Regions from separate parts of the Clostridium neonatale genome, predicted to be linked through region 4. Evidence: riboswitches for the same ligand, from Rfam matches in the RefSeq annotation. Region 4 holds a riboswitch; each other region holds the start of a gene.
What was found. Region 4 has a riboswitch for S-adenosylmethionine ahead of CNEONATNEC86_RS11930 (pyridoxal phosphate-dependent aminotransferase). Riboswitches for the same ligand answer to the same signal wherever they lie in the genome.
Positions count from the first base shown of each region.

Region 1: linked by a shared signal. The riboswitch ahead of CNEONATNEC86_RS08110 (vitamin B12 dependent-methionine synthase activation domain-containing protein) and the one ahead of CNEONATNEC86_RS11930 (pyridoxal phosphate-dependent aminotransferase) in region 4 are both predicted to bind S-adenosylmethionine.
Region 2: linked by a shared signal. The riboswitch ahead of metK (methionine adenosyltransferase) and the one ahead of CNEONATNEC86_RS11930 (pyridoxal phosphate-dependent aminotransferase) in region 4 are both predicted to bind S-adenosylmethionine.
Region 3: linked by a shared signal. The riboswitch ahead of CNEONATNEC86_RS05815 (O-acetylhomoserine aminocarboxypropyltransferase/cysteine synthase family protein) and the one ahead of CNEONATNEC86_RS11930 (pyridoxal phosphate-dependent aminotransferase) in region 4 are both predicted to bind S-adenosylmethionine.

Region 1 covers NZ_UICR01000001.1:1,770,114-1,774,333, reverse strand. The annotation lists gene CNEONATNEC86_RS08115 (homocysteine S-methyltransferase family protein) at 1-1,185, opposite strand, end outside; gene CNEONATNEC86_RS08110 (vitamin B12 dependent-methionine synthase activation domain-containing protein) at 1,175-1,858, opposite strand; SAM riboswitch class I at 2,014-2,122, opposite strand; gene CNEONATNEC86_RS08105 (MraY family glycosyltransferase) at 2,211-3,161, opposite strand; gene CNEONATNEC86_RS08100 (5'-nucleotidase C-terminal domain-containing protein) at 3,407-4,220, opposite strand, start outside.
Region 2 covers NZ_UICR01000001.1:576,354-580,573, reverse strand. The annotation lists gene recD2 (SF1B family DNA helicase RecD2) at 1-493, opposite strand, end outside; gene metK (methionine adenosyltransferase) at 760-1,935, opposite strand; SAM riboswitch class I at 2,100-2,201, opposite strand; tRNA gene CNEONATNEC86_RS02800 (tRNA-Tyr) at 2,388-2,472, opposite strand; tRNA gene CNEONATNEC86_RS02795 (tRNA-Thr) at 2,478-2,552, opposite strand; tRNA gene CNEONATNEC86_RS02790 (tRNA-Tyr) at 2,596-2,680, opposite strand; tRNA gene CNEONATNEC86_RS02785 (tRNA-Thr) at 2,686-2,760, opposite strand; tRNA gene CNEONATNEC86_RS02780 (tRNA-Val) at 2,779-2,854, opposite strand; tRNA gene CNEONATNEC86_RS02775 (tRNA-Tyr) at 2,861-2,945, opposite strand; gene CNEONATNEC86_RS02770 (hypothetical protein) at 3,091-3,501, opposite strand; gene yyaC (spore protease YyaC) at 3,603-4,151, shown strand.
Region 3 covers NZ_UICR01000001.1:1,288,530-1,292,749, forward strand. The annotation lists gene CNEONATNEC86_RS05805 (Nramp family divalent metal transporter) at 1-213, shown strand, start outside; gene CNEONATNEC86_RS05810 (multicopper oxidase family protein) at 372-1,976, opposite strand; SAM riboswitch class I at 2,193-2,309, shown strand; gene CNEONATNEC86_RS05815 (O-acetylhomoserine aminocarboxypropyltransferase/cysteine synthase family protein) at 2,546-3,844, shown strand.
Region 4 covers NZ_UICR01000002.1:74,858-79,077, forward strand. The annotation lists gene CNEONATNEC86_RS11925 (MetQ/NlpA family ABC transporter substrate-binding protein) at 1-804, opposite strand, end outside; gene CNEONATNEC86_RS11930 (pyridoxal phosphate-dependent aminotransferase) at 1,027-2,190, opposite strand; SAM riboswitch class I at 2,290-2,410, opposite strand; gene leuA (2-isopropylmalate synthase) at 3,086-4,220, opposite strand, start outside.

The DNA of each region.
Region 1 (4,220 bases), on a different contig from region 4:
AATTGCATTTACGTCTGATGAATCTATTTGAAGAGGAATATCTAATATTCCTTGTATTTCCTTCACAACCTTATGCATCATATTAGGCTCATCAATCTCTGGTAATCCAACATTAACATCTAGAATATGTGCACCACCTTCAACCTGTGCAACAGCTGTATTTAAAATATAATCTAAATCATCATTAATGAGTGCTTGTTTAAATAACTTCTTTCCTGTCGGATTTATTCTTTCCCCAACAATTCTAATTCTATCTATACGAACTACTTTTGATGGTGTACAAACTGCCGAATAATAGTTTATTTCTTTATTTTTTAATTCTATATTTCTAGTTCTAATACATAATTCTCTTATATATTCTGGAGTAGTTCCACAACATCCTCCAATGATTCTTACTCCTTTATCAACAAAACCACATAAAGTTTCAGCAAACTCTTCCTTGGTTACATCATATTTAGTTTCATTGCCTATTGATAATGTAGGAAGTCCTGCATTTGGCTGAACCATTACTGGAATATTAGATAAGCTACATATTTCTTCAATAACAGGTTTAAGCTGCTTAGGTCCAAGTGAACAGTTTACACCAAGAGCATCTACCCCTAATCCTTCAAGTACCAATACCATTGATTCGGGTGAACATCCTGTAAATGTTCTTCCATTTTCCTCAAAAGTCATAGTTGCAAATATAGGTAAATCACTATTTTCCTTTGCAGCAAGTATAGCTGCTTTAAGCTCATAAAGGTCTGTCATAGTTTCTAAAAGTATTATATCTACTCCACATTTTACCCCCTCAACTATTTGCCTTTTGAATATTTCATAGGCTCTATCAAAGCTTAATGTTCCCATAGGCTCCAATAATTCTCCTATTGGTCCTATATCTAAAGCTATATAGGCAGCACTATTCCCTTTAGCTTTTTTTGCAATATTAACTGCTGCACTTACTGCTTCTTCTACTTCCATATTACAAAGTTTAAGTTTTAGTTCATTTGCACCAAATGTATTAGTAGTTATTACATTTGCACCATTTTCTATATATTCTCTATGTATATCTTCTATTATAGATGGTGATGTTATATTTAAAAGTTCAGGATTCTCACCTAACTTTAATCCCTTTTTTTGAAGCATTGTTCCCATAGCCCCATCAAATATTAAAATATTATTTTTTATAAATTCTTTAAGCCCCACAACTTTCGCCCTCTCTTCTAAAACTACAGTTTTCATAATTACTACATTCTTTGCAGCTCTTTTTTTTCTTACTAACTCCTTTTTCAATAATGCCAATTATCGCTGTTACAGATTTTCTTGGAAACAATAGGTTGTTTTCTGATGCTATAAGTCCTATTCTTTTTTGAGCATCCAATGTTCTTAAAAAACTATTTTGCACATCTAATGGTAAATCACCATATCCAGGACTATATCTAAAAGTTATATCCATATTATCATTTTCTGCTTTTTTTCTTACTTCCTCTTCAACTATGTCGCACACTTCTTCAACTGCTGTTGTAGCACAAGAATCTAGTATTAAAGCTTTAGTTAAATTAGTTTTCTCATATAATCTAGTCTTTCTTTCAATATCATTTCCAATTGTTACTGCCATAAGTACACATTTGTTTGAATTAAAAAGATGATTTTTTATATCTTTTCCTGTTAATTGTAGATTAGTACCTAATATTTCTACACCTTCGTCTATAATTTTAATATCTTTGTATTCATATATTACTCTTGGAGTTATTATTTCTTTAACTTCCTTTATGCATTCATCGATAGTATTCATTATCTTTTCATCTATAATTTGGTCTTTATACCCGAGATATCTTAATACTTCTTCTTTATTTATACTAATATTAAATTCATTCATATTATTCCCCATAAACATTTAAATTTTATTTTATAATAATTAATAAAAACTTTCTACGCTTTTACTACTCATTTCAAATTCCTCCTAATACTATTCCATAATTATATAAAAAAAAGTCTAAAGGCATTCCTCTAGACTTAACTTTCTATTAAAATACCTTATCTATCAGTTTAATACTGCAGGATTTAGCACCACATATAGTATATGAACCATATTGGTTGCTGGGTTTCATTGGGCCAGTCCCTCCACCTCTCTTGATAAGTTAATATTCATTTTTTAATAATTATATACTATCTGCTTAAATTTGTAAAGTTAGTATTTAAACATTTTACCAGTATATTGTATAACAAGTTTATTGTTTAAATAATAACAAAAAAATAGAAATTGAGCTACAAAGTATACTTACTATCATTATATACTTAACAACCTGCTTAGGAGTAAAACCTTTCGCTTCTAGTCTAAAATGTATTTGACTTCTATCTGCTTGATATACAGGTTTACCTTCTGAAAATCTTTTAAAAATAACAAATAAATTATCAAATATAGGTACTGCAAGTGCAAATATTGGGATAAAAAGACTCATTACCGTAGCAGATTTAAAAGCTCCATCTAATGCAGTTATACTTAATAAAAATCCTAAAAGATTAGCTCCGGAATCTCCCATAAATACTTTTGCCGGATATTTATTATAATATAAAAATCCTGCAATACTTCCAACTAATCCAATAGAAATTAGAGCCGAAACATTCCGCCCTAATATTATTGCTGCCACAAAAAATGTAATAGATGATATTAAAGATATACCACCAGCTAATCCATCCATACCATCAGACCAGTTTATAACAGTAGTTACTCCAAAAATCCATGTTATTGTTAATATAAACTGTAACGTCGGATTTAATAGTATGAATTCTGATGTAAATGGATTTGTAAAGCCTTTAAAAATTATACCAGCTTTAAACACAAGAATAGCTGATAAAAGCTGAATTATTAATCTTGGCAAAATAGGAAACTCTTTTCCCTTAGTCTTATAATAATCATCAACAAGTCCTATTAATACTATAAATGTAGCACCAATAAATATCATTATTTGCTGCTTTGCTTCATCTCCTACAAATAATAAATATGAAACAAAGAATCCTATGTATAGTGCTATTCCTCCACATAAAGGAGTTGGTGATTTATGTTTTTTTCTCTTATTAGGTTTATCTGTAAATCCAATCTTTTCAGATAATTTCATAAGAAGTGGCATTATGGCAAATGACACTATAAATGCAACCACCATTGCTATTATGTAATTCATTGTATCTACTCCTTAGTAAAATTATATATAAATACTTATTATATATAAATACTTATTATATATCCATTTTAATTACCTATTAGATTATACTATTAAAGGGACTTATTATCAATTACAAAATTATTAAGCTTTATCCTTTTACATGGTAAATTATATTATAAAAAACAAGATGAGTATTCAAAAATTAAAATATTATTTTTAAACACTCTCTGTTCATCAACTTATTTATACTATTTAACCATATATCATGTTAGTAATTTAATTTTTTCTCCTGAATAAATTAAATTAGGATTCTTCAAATTATTATATTTTGCAATTTCTTGCCATGTCTTATTATTTTCACTTGCTATTTTAGTTAGATTATCACCAGATTTCACTACATATACAATTTCCTTTGAAGTAGTAGCGATAACTTTAACATTACTTTCAGTTTTCACAACTTCATATTGTTCATTTTCTCTATTTTTTAAGCTTTCATTTGAAGCTATAGAGTTTCCTTTAACCTGTATTCTTCCACTAACTTCACAGCCTTTTGTTCCATTATTGTTTAAATAGTTTGCAAATATTTCTTCATATGTTCCAAATTCAGCCACTACCTTAGTTTTAAATACGCCATAGCCATCTCCACCTTCTGATAAGAAATCATTTATGGCTACTGTGTATTCTTTAGTGCCATCAATTAAGTTATTATTTACCTTCACATCATATACTCTGCTGCCAACAGGTTTAGATTGATCAAAGACAAATGTTATTCCACTTACTTGTAAGAAACCTCCTTGTGTTTCTGGGTATCCACTTACAGATACTTCTAACGCTTTCTTTACATCTCTTCCATTTAGTTTTATAACCTGAATTGTATTTCCAAATGGAAATAATTCTGCTATTTTACCTTTTGTAACACGACCTGCTGGTATAGACGTTCTTATATTACCTCCATTTACAAATGCTATATCTGATTTAGTTTCTGCTCTTATTGCATCCGCTGATAAATTTCCAAGATTAGTTTCTTTTCTTCTAACATTTTCTCTTTCACCATCAAGATCTATATTTGAATTTGCT
Region 2 (4,220 bases), on a different contig from region 4:
TCTTATATATTTTCACACATTGATTACTTGTAACACCATGTTTGCTAAAATATAAAATTATATCTTTTAAACCTTGCTGCTCAATATATGATTCATATATTATTTGAAATTTCTTTTCTCCAATTCCCTCTATCTCCATGAGTCTCTCTATATGGTTTTCCATTATATCTAAAGTTTCTTCTCCAAACTTTTCTATTATCTTCTTAGCAGTTATAGGACCTATTCCATGAATCACACCTGCGCTTAAATATTTTTCAATCCCATCAATTGAGTTTGGAAGAATTTCTTCGTAGTCTTGAATATTAAATTGATTACCAAATTGTTTATGCACTGTCCAGTATCCAGTTAACTTTACATTTTGACCTTCCTTTATAAAAGGTACTGTACCAACAGCGCTAACTAAATTTTTATCAGCTCTAATCCTGCATACAACATATCCTGTTTCTTCACTTTTAAAAACAATATTTTCAACAAAACCATTAAGAACTTCCACTACTATCTCTCCAAACTATGATTTAAACTTATACTTCTCTTTATATTATTTTAATTATATCATAAGTTTAATTTATAATTTTATACTATTTATTGAATACTTCTCTTCTATTATATAAGTACAGGAATATATCATCCTATATTCTTTTATATCCATATTCTCAAAATATATATTTCTAATTTAAGTCAATGTTTATAAACGATTGTCACATATTTTAAATTTTAAAAAAGCAGGAAATTAATTAAAACTTCCTGCTTCTATAAATACTAAATATATTTTTTGATTTCTTCTACCTTATTTAATTGTTCCCATGGCAGATTAAGATCTGTTCTGCCAAAGTGGCCATAAGCAGCTGTTTGCTTATATATAGGTCTTCTTAAATCAAGATCTCTTATTATAGCTCCTGGTCTTAAATCAAATACCTTTTCAACTATTTCAACTATTTTATCATCTGATAGTTTTCCTGTTCCAAAAGTATCAACAGTTATTGATACTGGTTTAGCAACTCCAATAGCGTAAGCTAATTGTATTTCAAGCTTATCAGCTAATCCAGCAGCCACTAAGTTTTTCGCAACCCATCTTGCAGCATAAGCAGCAGATCTATCAACTTTTGTTGGATCTTTTCCTGAGAATGCTCCACCACCATGTCTACCATATCCACCATAAGTATCTACTATAATCTTTCTTCCAGTTAATCCAGAGTCACCTTGTGGTCCACCAACAACAAATCTTCCAGTTGGATTTATAAAATATCTTGTTTTATCATCTAATAATTCTTGTGGTACTACTGCTTTAATAACATGTTCTTTAAGATCCTTTTCTATTTGTTCTAATGTAACATGCTCATCATGTTGAGTAGATATTACTATTGTATCTATTCTCTTTGGTTTTTCATCTTCATATTCAACTGTTACTTGTGTCTTACCATCAGGCCTTAAATAGCCTAATGTACCATCTTTCCTTACTTCAGTAAGTCTTCTTGATAATCTATGAGCCATATGAATTGGTAACGGCATATATGCATCAGTTTCATTTGTAGCAAAACCAAACATCATTCCTTGGTCTCCAGCACCTACTGCTTCAACCTCATCTTTCTCACCTTTTCTTGATTCTAAAGCTTCATCAACACCCATAGCAATATCTGCTGATTGTTCATCTATTGTTGTCATAACAGAACAAGTATCGCAATCAAATCCGTATTTAGCTCTATCATATCCAATTTCTCTAACAGTTTCTCTAACTACTTTAGGAATATCAACATAACAATTTGTTGATATCTCTCCCATTACCATAACCATTCCTGTTGTTGTACATGTTTCACATGCTACTCTAGCATTTGGATCTTGTGCTAAAATTGCGTCTAATACGCCATCTGAAATTTGATCACACATTTTATCTGGATGACCTTCTGTAACTGATTCTGATGTAAATAATCTTCTCATATTTTTCTCCTTCCGCTTGTACTCCTTATCTTTAATCATGAAATAATTCGAGTAAAAGTGAAAAATCTCACACTTCTTAATATTTTTTATACTGTCTTAAAAGAAATACCTTTTATATGCAATAAAAAAACTCTTCGATAAGAAGAGCGCGATTACACAATACTTTCTTATCTTGTAGAAAATCTTTCTACAGGAATTGGCACCTTGTAATTAAACAGGTTGCCGGGTTTCACTGGGCCCTATCCCTCCACCTCTCTTGATAAGAGTAACAATATTTTATTTTCGTAATTTATTCTACCACATAATATTTTTATGGTCAATATTATACAATAAACATAATATATCATATAATCTATAATATATTCTATTCATGCATAAATTGATACAACTATTTACTTTTCAACTTTTATTTCAAGATAAAATAAAAAACTCAGAATAATAATTCTGAGTTTTGGTGGAGGAAGATGGATTCGAACCATCGAAGCGAGACGCAACAGATTTACAGTCTGCCCCCTTTGGCCACTCGGGAATTCCTCCTTAATTGGAGCTGGCAATAGGAATCGAACCTACAACCTGCTGATTACAAGTCAGCTGCTCTACCGTTGAGCCATGCCAGCATATTTCTTATTTAATTGTTATAATATAAATATTTGGTTTAAATGGTGGAGGAAGATGGATTCGAACCATCGAAGCGAGACGCAACAGATTTACAGTCTGCCCCCTTTGGCCACTCGGGAATTCCTCCACAATTGGAGCTGGCAATAGGAATCGAACCTACAACCTGCTGATTACAAGTCAGCTGCTCTACCGTTGAGCCATGCCAGCATATTTATATTTTTTAGATGGTGGGCACAACAGGGCTCGAACCTGTGACCCCCTGCTTGTAAGGCAGGTGCTCTCCCAGCTGAGCTATGCGCCCATCTAATGGTGGAGGAAGATGGATTCGAACCATCGAAGCGAGACGCAACAGATTTACAGTCTGCCCCCTTTGGCCACTCGGGAATTCCTCCATTAAGTTTTGTTGGTGTTTTTGTTCACATCAACAATAGTTAGTATATATTCAAAGTACTTATATTTCAACTCTCATATATGCTTATTTAGATAAATTATATCGCTATATATTCTATTTACTCTTTATTTCTTCATTTTAATACACTAAACATATTTATTTTTTAGTATAGAATTAAGTTCTTCAATATCTATAAGCGGACTTAATATTTCTTCTATTTTTTTATATTCGCTTTCAGGCAATCTCCTTTTTAATTTTCTGAACGCTTTTATGATTTCATCTTCACTACATGTATTAAGCTCTTCTTTTACTAACTCTATTTCAAATGTTGATAATGGTGAAAGTATACTATCAAGTTCCTTTGATTGACTATTATCTAGTTCTTCTAACAGAATTACATCATCAACTTTGCACAAAGATCTTGTATCACTAAATACTTCAGTGCTTTGCATTGGATCATCTTTTTTATTATCTATATCTGGATTCCAAAATAATGCTATAGACATGTTCATTATTAAAGTAAGTGTAAATATTATAAATATAATAATTTTTTTCATTTTCTCCTCCTTACATTAGTATTTATTGCCATTTATTTATTTTTATATACTATTTTTTCATTTTCCTAAATATACATATTCTATAAGGAGGGATGCCTTTAATGAATTTAGATAATAACCATAGTTCCAAAAGCTTTTCATACAAGCTATCTCATGAATTAGAAAAATACATTAATTCTAATACAATAATTGTTTGTATTGGCACTGATAAATGCATAGGTGATTGCCTTGGTCCATTAGTTGGTTCAATATTAACTGAAAATTTCTTTCCATTGCCAGTATACGGGACATTATCAGAACCAATCCACGCACTAAATATAGATGAACGTTTAAATAAAATAAAAGAACTTCATCCAACTGCTAATATCATAGGTATAGATGCATGTCTTGGAAATCAAGATGATATAGGTGAAATTCGCATTAGAGACTATGCTATTCATCCTGGAAAAGGAGTAGGAAAAGAGCTTCCCGAAGTAGGTATGGCTTCTGTAATAGGTATTGTAGATTCTAGCGAAAATTCTGATTTATTCTTTTCTAGAAGCATCCGATTATCTTTTATTATGGATATGGCAAAGATTATATCTAGATCATTAATTAATGCTTATAATTTAAATAATGATTTATTTCCTAAGCTTTCGCTAGACATTTGAATTAATACCTAAGCTTTAATTACTTTTTTAATTTTATAAAAAGCATCGAGAGATTTTCAATAAAAAGAA
Region 3 (4,220 bases), on a different contig from region 4:
TTTTTTGTTAACAATCCATTTAATGGTTTATTATATTCACAAATGTTATTAAGCGTACAATTACCAATAACTATTTTTACACAAATTTATTTAACCTCATCTAAAAAAGTTATGGGAGAATATAAAAATACTTTAATTGAAAATATTATTTTATGGACTATTGGTTTGATAGTTACATTTTTAAATATTATGCTAATATTCAGTTATTTATAGAATATATATAACTGAATATTAGCATAATAGTGATATTTTAAGAATTATTATTATAAAAATAGATGAATATAGAAATTAGATTCATATGCAAATAAAATAATAAATGACTGATATTGGTTATACATCAATCAGTCATTTATTTTTTTAAATTTATAGTTTTATTCTACTGGAACAGAATTCTCGATAACTTTAAATGGTCTCATCATATCATTATCTTCATGCTCAAGTATATGACAATGATAAACATAATCTCCGAGCTTTTTAAAATGCATAACAATTGTTGTGACCATTCCAGGCTCTGCTCTTGCAGTATCTTTTAAGCCATTTTCAAAGTCGGCTGGTGGTTCTAAGGCATCTATATCAAACTTATAGTTTCCATTTTCATCAAAATCGTCATCAGTAAAAGTCTTTCTTCCAAGTATCTCAAAATCAACTAAATGAACGTGAATTGGATGAGGAAATTGAAAATGATTAACTAAATGCCATATTTCTATACTGTCTAATTCAGGCTTTTCTGTAGTTGGTTCATGCCACATCCTATCATTTACTAGGTGCATTGTTCTGCCAAAATCGTCTTGCATAGAATCTAAATGCAAGGTTCTTTCCTTACGTGCTAATAAAGGATTAATGTTATGATATGGAAGTAATTGATCAGGAATAACACTTGTATCAGGCTTAGTTAATGGAAGACAAACCTTAAATTTCATGATGTTATTGCTAGCCATAGGAATACCGCCACCTGAATTTTTTAGAATTATTTCTTTGCCAGTATATTTTGAAAAATCTATTATTAAATCAATTCTTTCAGCGGGTTCCAATATGAAAGAGTCAATTTCTTGAGATTCATGCAATAAGGCTAATTCAGTACCTATTTGAGTAAAGGTACCACCATTATCTAAACTAAGAGTATAACCTCTACCGTTTGAAGCATTTAATATTCTAAATCTATATTTACGTGGTTCAACATTAAGGTATGGCCATACCTTGCCGTTTACAGTTGCTACTTCTCCGAAAAATATTGGTATTATTGATGGTTTTGGTAGTTGAGGTGCTGGTGGGTCTTGTTGTGGTGGTGAATCAGGATAGAATAATGAACCATCTCTGTTAAATGTTCTATCTTGAATAATCATCGGTATTTCATATTTACCCGTTGGAAGATTCAACCTATCTTCTAAACTGTCTCTTATAAGATAAAATCCTGATAAACCAGCATATACATTTAACCTTGTTATTCCTATTGTGTGATCATGATACCAGAGAGTACCTCCAAATTGATGATTAGTATATTCATAAACTTCTCTAGTGAACCTTTCACCTACAGTGTCATAATTTTTAGTAAACCATGCTTCAGGATTTCCATCACTATCATCATTTACATTAGCACCATGCAAGTGAACTACAGTTCTTACATCTGGAGTATCCATAGTACCATGGAGGGTATGATCAACTGGTAGTAGATGTTCATCTGGCAGATTATTTATCCATTTAACTAAAATAGGAACATCTCTCATAACTTCTATTGTAGGTCCAGGAAATATTCCATTATATGTCCACATTTTAGTTGGTGGGAATGATCTATGAAATTTATGATATGCTTCTTTCATAACGATTTTATAATATGGTTCTTCTGAATCTGAACAATTACATGAATTAATTGGTTTAGCTATAGATGGTACTGGAAGTGGATCAACAAATGGGGTAATAGTTGAAGGATCAGATGGATCCACTTGAGAATTTGTAGTGAGTTTATCATCTTTATTCAATGATTAACACATCCTTTAAAAAATTATCTTTTGCTTAATTGTTAATTTACTTTTAATATATTATATGTAGTAACATATAATATTGTGTTTTTATAAAATATATATAATGAGTAAAAAAAATGAATAATATAGAAAAAAGTATTGACATATATGAATAAAGAATATATACTCATATCATAGTAATTCAATAAGAATACTTTAATCGAATATTTAATTATTTTATCAAGAAAGACTGAGGGACTGGCCCTATGAAGTCTGGCAACCTGAATTATATATCATTAGTATAGTTTAAGGTGCTAAATCCTGCAGATATTTTTATCTGAGAGATAAGATTGTATAATAATAGAATTTATGCTACTTTCTTATCTTTGAAAGTAGCTTTTTATTATGCAATAAAGATCAGCTTAGTTTTCCAAAAGACCATGGAAGATAAAGTTTTTAATTCTATAAAATTTAAATGTAGTAGATAGTAATTAACTTTTAAATGGATATCTTTATTGTAATAAATCATAGTAATTAAATCATATTTATGTGGTTTAAAATATATTATTAAAACGGGGGTTATATCAATGAGTAGAGAAGAAAGAAAATTAAAATTTGAAACATTACAACTTCATGTAGGACAGGAAAGTCCAGATCCAGCAACAGATTCAAGAGCAGTACCAATATATCAAACAACATCATATGTATTTAAAAATAGTGCACATGCAGCAGCAAGATTTGGACTAGCTGATGCTGGAAATATATATGGAAGATTAACTAATTCAACACAAGATGTATTTGAAAGCAGAGTAGCAGCACTTGAAGGAGGAGTTGCAGGACTTGCAGTGGCATCAGGGGCAGCCGCAATAACTTATGCAATTCAAAATATAACAAAGGCAGGGGATCATGTAGTTGCAGCTAAAACCATATATGGAGGATCTTATAATTTATTAGCACATACACTTCCAGACTATGGAGTAACAACAACTTTTGTAGACGCAGATGAAGTAGAAAACTTTGAAAAAGCTATACAAGATAATACAAAAGCAATATTCATAGAAACACTAGGAAATCCAAATTCAAGTCTTATAGATGTGGATGCAGTAGCAGAAATTGCACATAAACATAAAATACCATTAATTGTTGATAATACATTTGCAACACCATATCTTTTCAGACCAATAGAACACGGTGCAGATATTGTTGTTCATTCAGCAACTAAATTTATTGGTGGACATGGAACATCATTAGGTGGAGTAATTGTAGATTCAGGAAAGTTTGACTGGATTGGATCAGGAAAATTCCCACAATTAACAGAAGCAGATCCAAGCTATCATGGAATAAAATTTGCAGAAGCTGTAGGTGCAGCAGCATATGTAACTAGAATAAGAGCAATTATATTAAGAGATACAGGTGCATGCATAAGCCCATTTAATGCATTCTTATTATTACAGGGGTTAGAAACACTATCGTTAAGAGTTGAAAGGCATGTTGAAAATACATTAAAAGTTGTAGAATTCTTAAAAGATCATCCACAAGTTGAAAGTGTTAATCATCCAGCATTAGAAGATAGTAAATATAATAAATTATATAAAGAATATTTCCCAAATGGAGCAGGTTCAATCTTCACTTTTGAAATTAAAGGTGGTGTAAAAGAAGCTCAAGAATTTATTGATAAATTGGAGATCTTCTCATTACTTGCTAATGTTGCAGATGTTAAATCTCTTGTAATTCATCCAGCAAGTACTACACATTCACAAATGAACGAAGAAGAATTAAGAGAAAGTGGAATTAAACCAAACACAATAAGATTATCAATTGGAACAGAACATATTGATGATATAATTTATGATTTAGAACAAGCGTTTAATAAAGATATTGTGTAGAATCAGAGTTTAGTGAGAAATAACCGAAATTCAATATATGATATGCTCGATTGTAGGGAAATTCCAGCTAAAAATTCTAATGGCAGAGGCTGCGCCCAAAAATGTTTGCTCCAAAAAGCAGGTTTTCGGACAAACAATTTTGGAACAGCCTCTGCCAAAGAATTTAAAAGCTGAAATTTCCAATACAATACTACGCATATTCATATATTGAATTTCTTTGTTTTCTCTAAAACCATAGATACCTAATTTATTTTTGTTATAATTTATGCTTGACTCAAAAAACAAATGTGTTTTTGACAGAATTAAGATGTTAATGTACGTTTATTACATTCTAAAAAAATTCTTGCTTCATTTTTTAAGCAAGCGAGCCCAATTT
Region 4 (4,220 bases):
TGCTGTTTTAAAATCATCTGATTCTATTACTTCTAAAAGATCTTTTCCTAGTTCTTTATCTAAATCTTCTGTTCTAACTGCTACTACATTTTTATAATTTTCTGTTAATGGCTCTACAGCTAATGCTTTGCTATAATCAAAACCTGATGCAAATGCATAATTTCCCGGAACAAGTGCAGCATCTACACTATCTAAACTTCTTGCAAGTTGAGCACCTTCAACTTCAACGAACTCAATATTTTTAGTATTTTCTGCAATATCAAGTGTACTTGCTTTTGTTGCATCAACATTATCTTTTAACTTAATTAATCCATTAGCACTCAACACGTTTAATGCTCTTGCAAGATTTGATGCATCATTTGGAATAGCTATTTTTGCACCATCTGGAATTTTGTCAATTGAATCATATTTTTGTGAGAACATACCCATTCCAAGTGTTGGTACAGTTTTAACAGCTGAAATATCTAAATTATTATCAGCGCTAAATTTCTTTAAGTATTCTGTATGCTGCATTAAGTTTGCTTGAATTTCTCCATTATTTAAAGCTTGATCTGGTTGAATATAATCACTAAATTCCTTTACTGTGATTTTATATCCCTTTTTTTCAAGTAATGGTGTAAACACTTCCTTAATCATATCTCCATAAGGACCAGGGCAAACACCTACAATAATATCCTTTGAACTTCCACTTGAAGCTTGGTTATTACTCTCTGTACTTTTATCCTTTGCTCCTCCGCATGCAATTAAACTAATGCCTACTGCTGTTATTAATGATAATGCTCCTAATTTTTTTAAAATTTTCATATTTTATTCTCCCTATAATCTTCACTAAATTATTATTGCTTTTTATTTTTTAATTATAATAATTCTTATATAATTAGTCATATTTATTTTGATTTTTTATTTATATATTGTGATTTCAATGTACTTTCTTTTATTCTTTACCTTTTCTTGAAATCACAATATATTGTTATATTTTATTTATCAGAATCTTAATTTAAATTACACCTACATTTATATATTAATTTACTTTTTCATATAATTTTTTAAATTCTCTAATCTTTTAAGTGCTTCTCTAAGAGTTGCTTCTGTTTTGGCAAAATGTAGTCTTATATAATTATTAACATTGCCTCTAAAGAAACTTGATCCTGGAACTGCTGCAACTCCTATTGTTCTTGCAAGCCATATACAGAATTCATAGTCATCTTCATATCCAAATTCTGATATATCAACCATAACGTAATAAGCACCTTGTGGTTCAAAATACTTTAATCCTATTTTATCTAAACCTTCTAAAAAGAATTTTCTTTTCTTATCATATAGATCTGTTAATCCATCATAATAATCTTGTCCAAATTCTAGTCCTTTAACAGCTGCTTCCTGAAGTGGCGCTGCTGCTCCAACTGTTAAGAAGTCATGAACCTTCTTACATTGTTCTATCACTTCTTTGCTTGCAATTATATATCCAAGTCGCCATCCAGTAATTGAGTATGTCTTTGATAATGAACTACATGATATTGTTCTTTCAAACATTCCAGGAAATGAAGCTATGTAAGTATGTTTATATGGAGGATATACCAAATGTTCATACACTTCATCTGTTATTACAAAAGTATCAAACTCTATGGCAAGATCTGCAATGTACTGAAGTTCTTCCCTTGTAAATACCTTTCCTGTTGGATTTGATGGATTACAAAGAACAAGTGCTTTTGGATTTTGCTCAAATGCATGTCTTAATTCATCTTTATCAAATGTAAAAGTTGGTGGTTTAAGCTCAACATATATTGGCTCAGAACCTGAAAGAACTGTATCTGCTGTATAGTTTTCATAAAATGGTGAAAATACAATTACTTTATCATCTACATTACAAACACTCATCATTGCAGCCATCATTGCTTCTGTACTTCCACATGTAACTACTATATTTTCTTTAGGATCAATATGAATTCCCATAAACTTTTCTTGCTTAGCTGCAAGCTTTTCTCTAAAATTTTGTGCTCCCCATGTTATTGAATATTGATGCGGTCCTTCATCTGCCACTTCTTTTAATCTATCTGTTATTTCTTTTGGTGGATCAAAATCCGGAAATCCTTGCGATAAGTTTATAGCACCACATTCTTCAGAAACTCTTGTCATAGCTCTAATGACTGATTCTGTAAATCCATCTAATCTTCCACTTAATTTTGCCATATATATGCCCCCTTCTAATACTATCAAGTTACTAAGAATTAAATAAAAATAAAACGCCAGAGAATAAACTCTAGCGTAATAATCACCATAAAATTCATCCTCTTATCTATCAGTTATAAAAAATAACTGCAGGAATTAGCACCATTATATATAGTAAATGAACTAATATATCGGTTGCTGGGCTTCATAGGGCCAGTCCCTCCACCACTCTTGATAAGTTATATATTCAATTGTTAGTTGATGAATTTAGTATATATTTATTTTCTTAAAATGTCAATATATTCTTTAGATAAATTTATAATATTAACTTATTTATTCCATAATATAAATATAAGATATACTAAGTTTAAAGTAAAATAATCAAAATAAAGCACTTATATGGTGCTCACTTGTTACAAATAATGAATCTAATAATTTAAACATCAATGATTGTACCCAAAACTGTTTGAGTCATCTAAAATCAGACAAAAAATTTTGGAACAATCATTAATGTAAAAATTCTATAGCTTTATTTTTGAATTTAAGACACCCATGAGCCGAGAATCTAAATCTTGTATTTGGCTCGAATCGCTAGCATTTATTATGTAATAAGCGACTCTATAAATTACCAGAATTGTATTTTCACGCATGAACAAAAGAAACTTAGTATTTATGATTTTATAGAAAACAAAGAAATTCAATATATGAATATACGTAGTATTGTATTAAAAATTGGAGTTATTAAATTCTTAGACAGAGGCTGTTCCAAAATTGTTTGTCCAAAACTTGTTTTTTGGAGCAAACAGTTTTGGGCACAACCTCTGTCTTTTGAATTTTTAACTTCAATTTTCCTACAATACGAGTATATCATATATTGAATTTCGGTTGTTATCCACTAACCTCTGACACTCGTAATTTATTTACTGTATAAACGGTTGATTGCACTTAGCATTGCCTTAATAGATGCTCTTGTAATATTACTATCTACACCAACACCAAATGTTTTTTCTTTATTATCATTTCTTTGCATATAAACATAAGATGCTGCCTTTGCTTCAGAACCTGTACTCATAGCATGTTCATTATAATCAATTATTTTAACATCTATATCAATATTTTTTCCTATAGCATTTTTAAATGCATCAATAGGCCCATTACCTATACCTTCTATACTTCTAGCTTGTCCATTATAAACAACATTCATATTTACTTTAGTATCATTATCCCCATTAGTTTCAGAATAATCAAAGAACTGACATTTATCAAGCTTTAGAGCATCTTGTCTTTCTAGATATTCACGAGTAAATGCATCCATAACTTCAGTAGGTGAAACTTCTCCTTTTCCTTCTGAAATCTTTTGAATAACATCTGCAAACTCTTTCTGCATAGTCTTAGGTAGCTTAAATCCATAGCAATGGTCCATTACAAATGCCACTCCACCTTTACCTGATTGACTGTTAATTCTAACTAATGCCTCATATTCACGGCCTAAATCACTTGGGTCTATTGGTAAGTATGGAACCTGCCATATTCCATCATGTCTTTCTTCATACTTCTTCATCCCTTTATTTATAGCATCTTGGTGAGATCCTGAGAACGCTGTAAATACTAAGTTACCTGCATAAGGATGTCTTACATGTACAGGTATTTTAACGCATCTTTCATATACTTCTACTATTTCATCAATATTTTCAATATTAAGCTCTGGATTTACTCCATGCGAAAACATATTATAAGCCACAGTTAAAATATCAACATTACCGGTTCTTTCTCCATTACCAAGAAGTGTTCCCTCTACTCTATCTGCACCTGCAAGAAGAGCAAGCTCAGCATCAGCAACACCTGTACCTCTATCATTATGTGGATGAACACTTAATATGATTCTTTCTCTGTCTTTAAAATGCTTAGACACCCATTCAATTTGATCAGCATACACATTTGGCGTATCCATCTGTACAGTTGATGGTAAATTTATAATTATTTTATTTTCTTTAGTAGCTTCCCATACATCTGCAACTGCATCACAGATTTCAAGAGCATACTCAACTTCT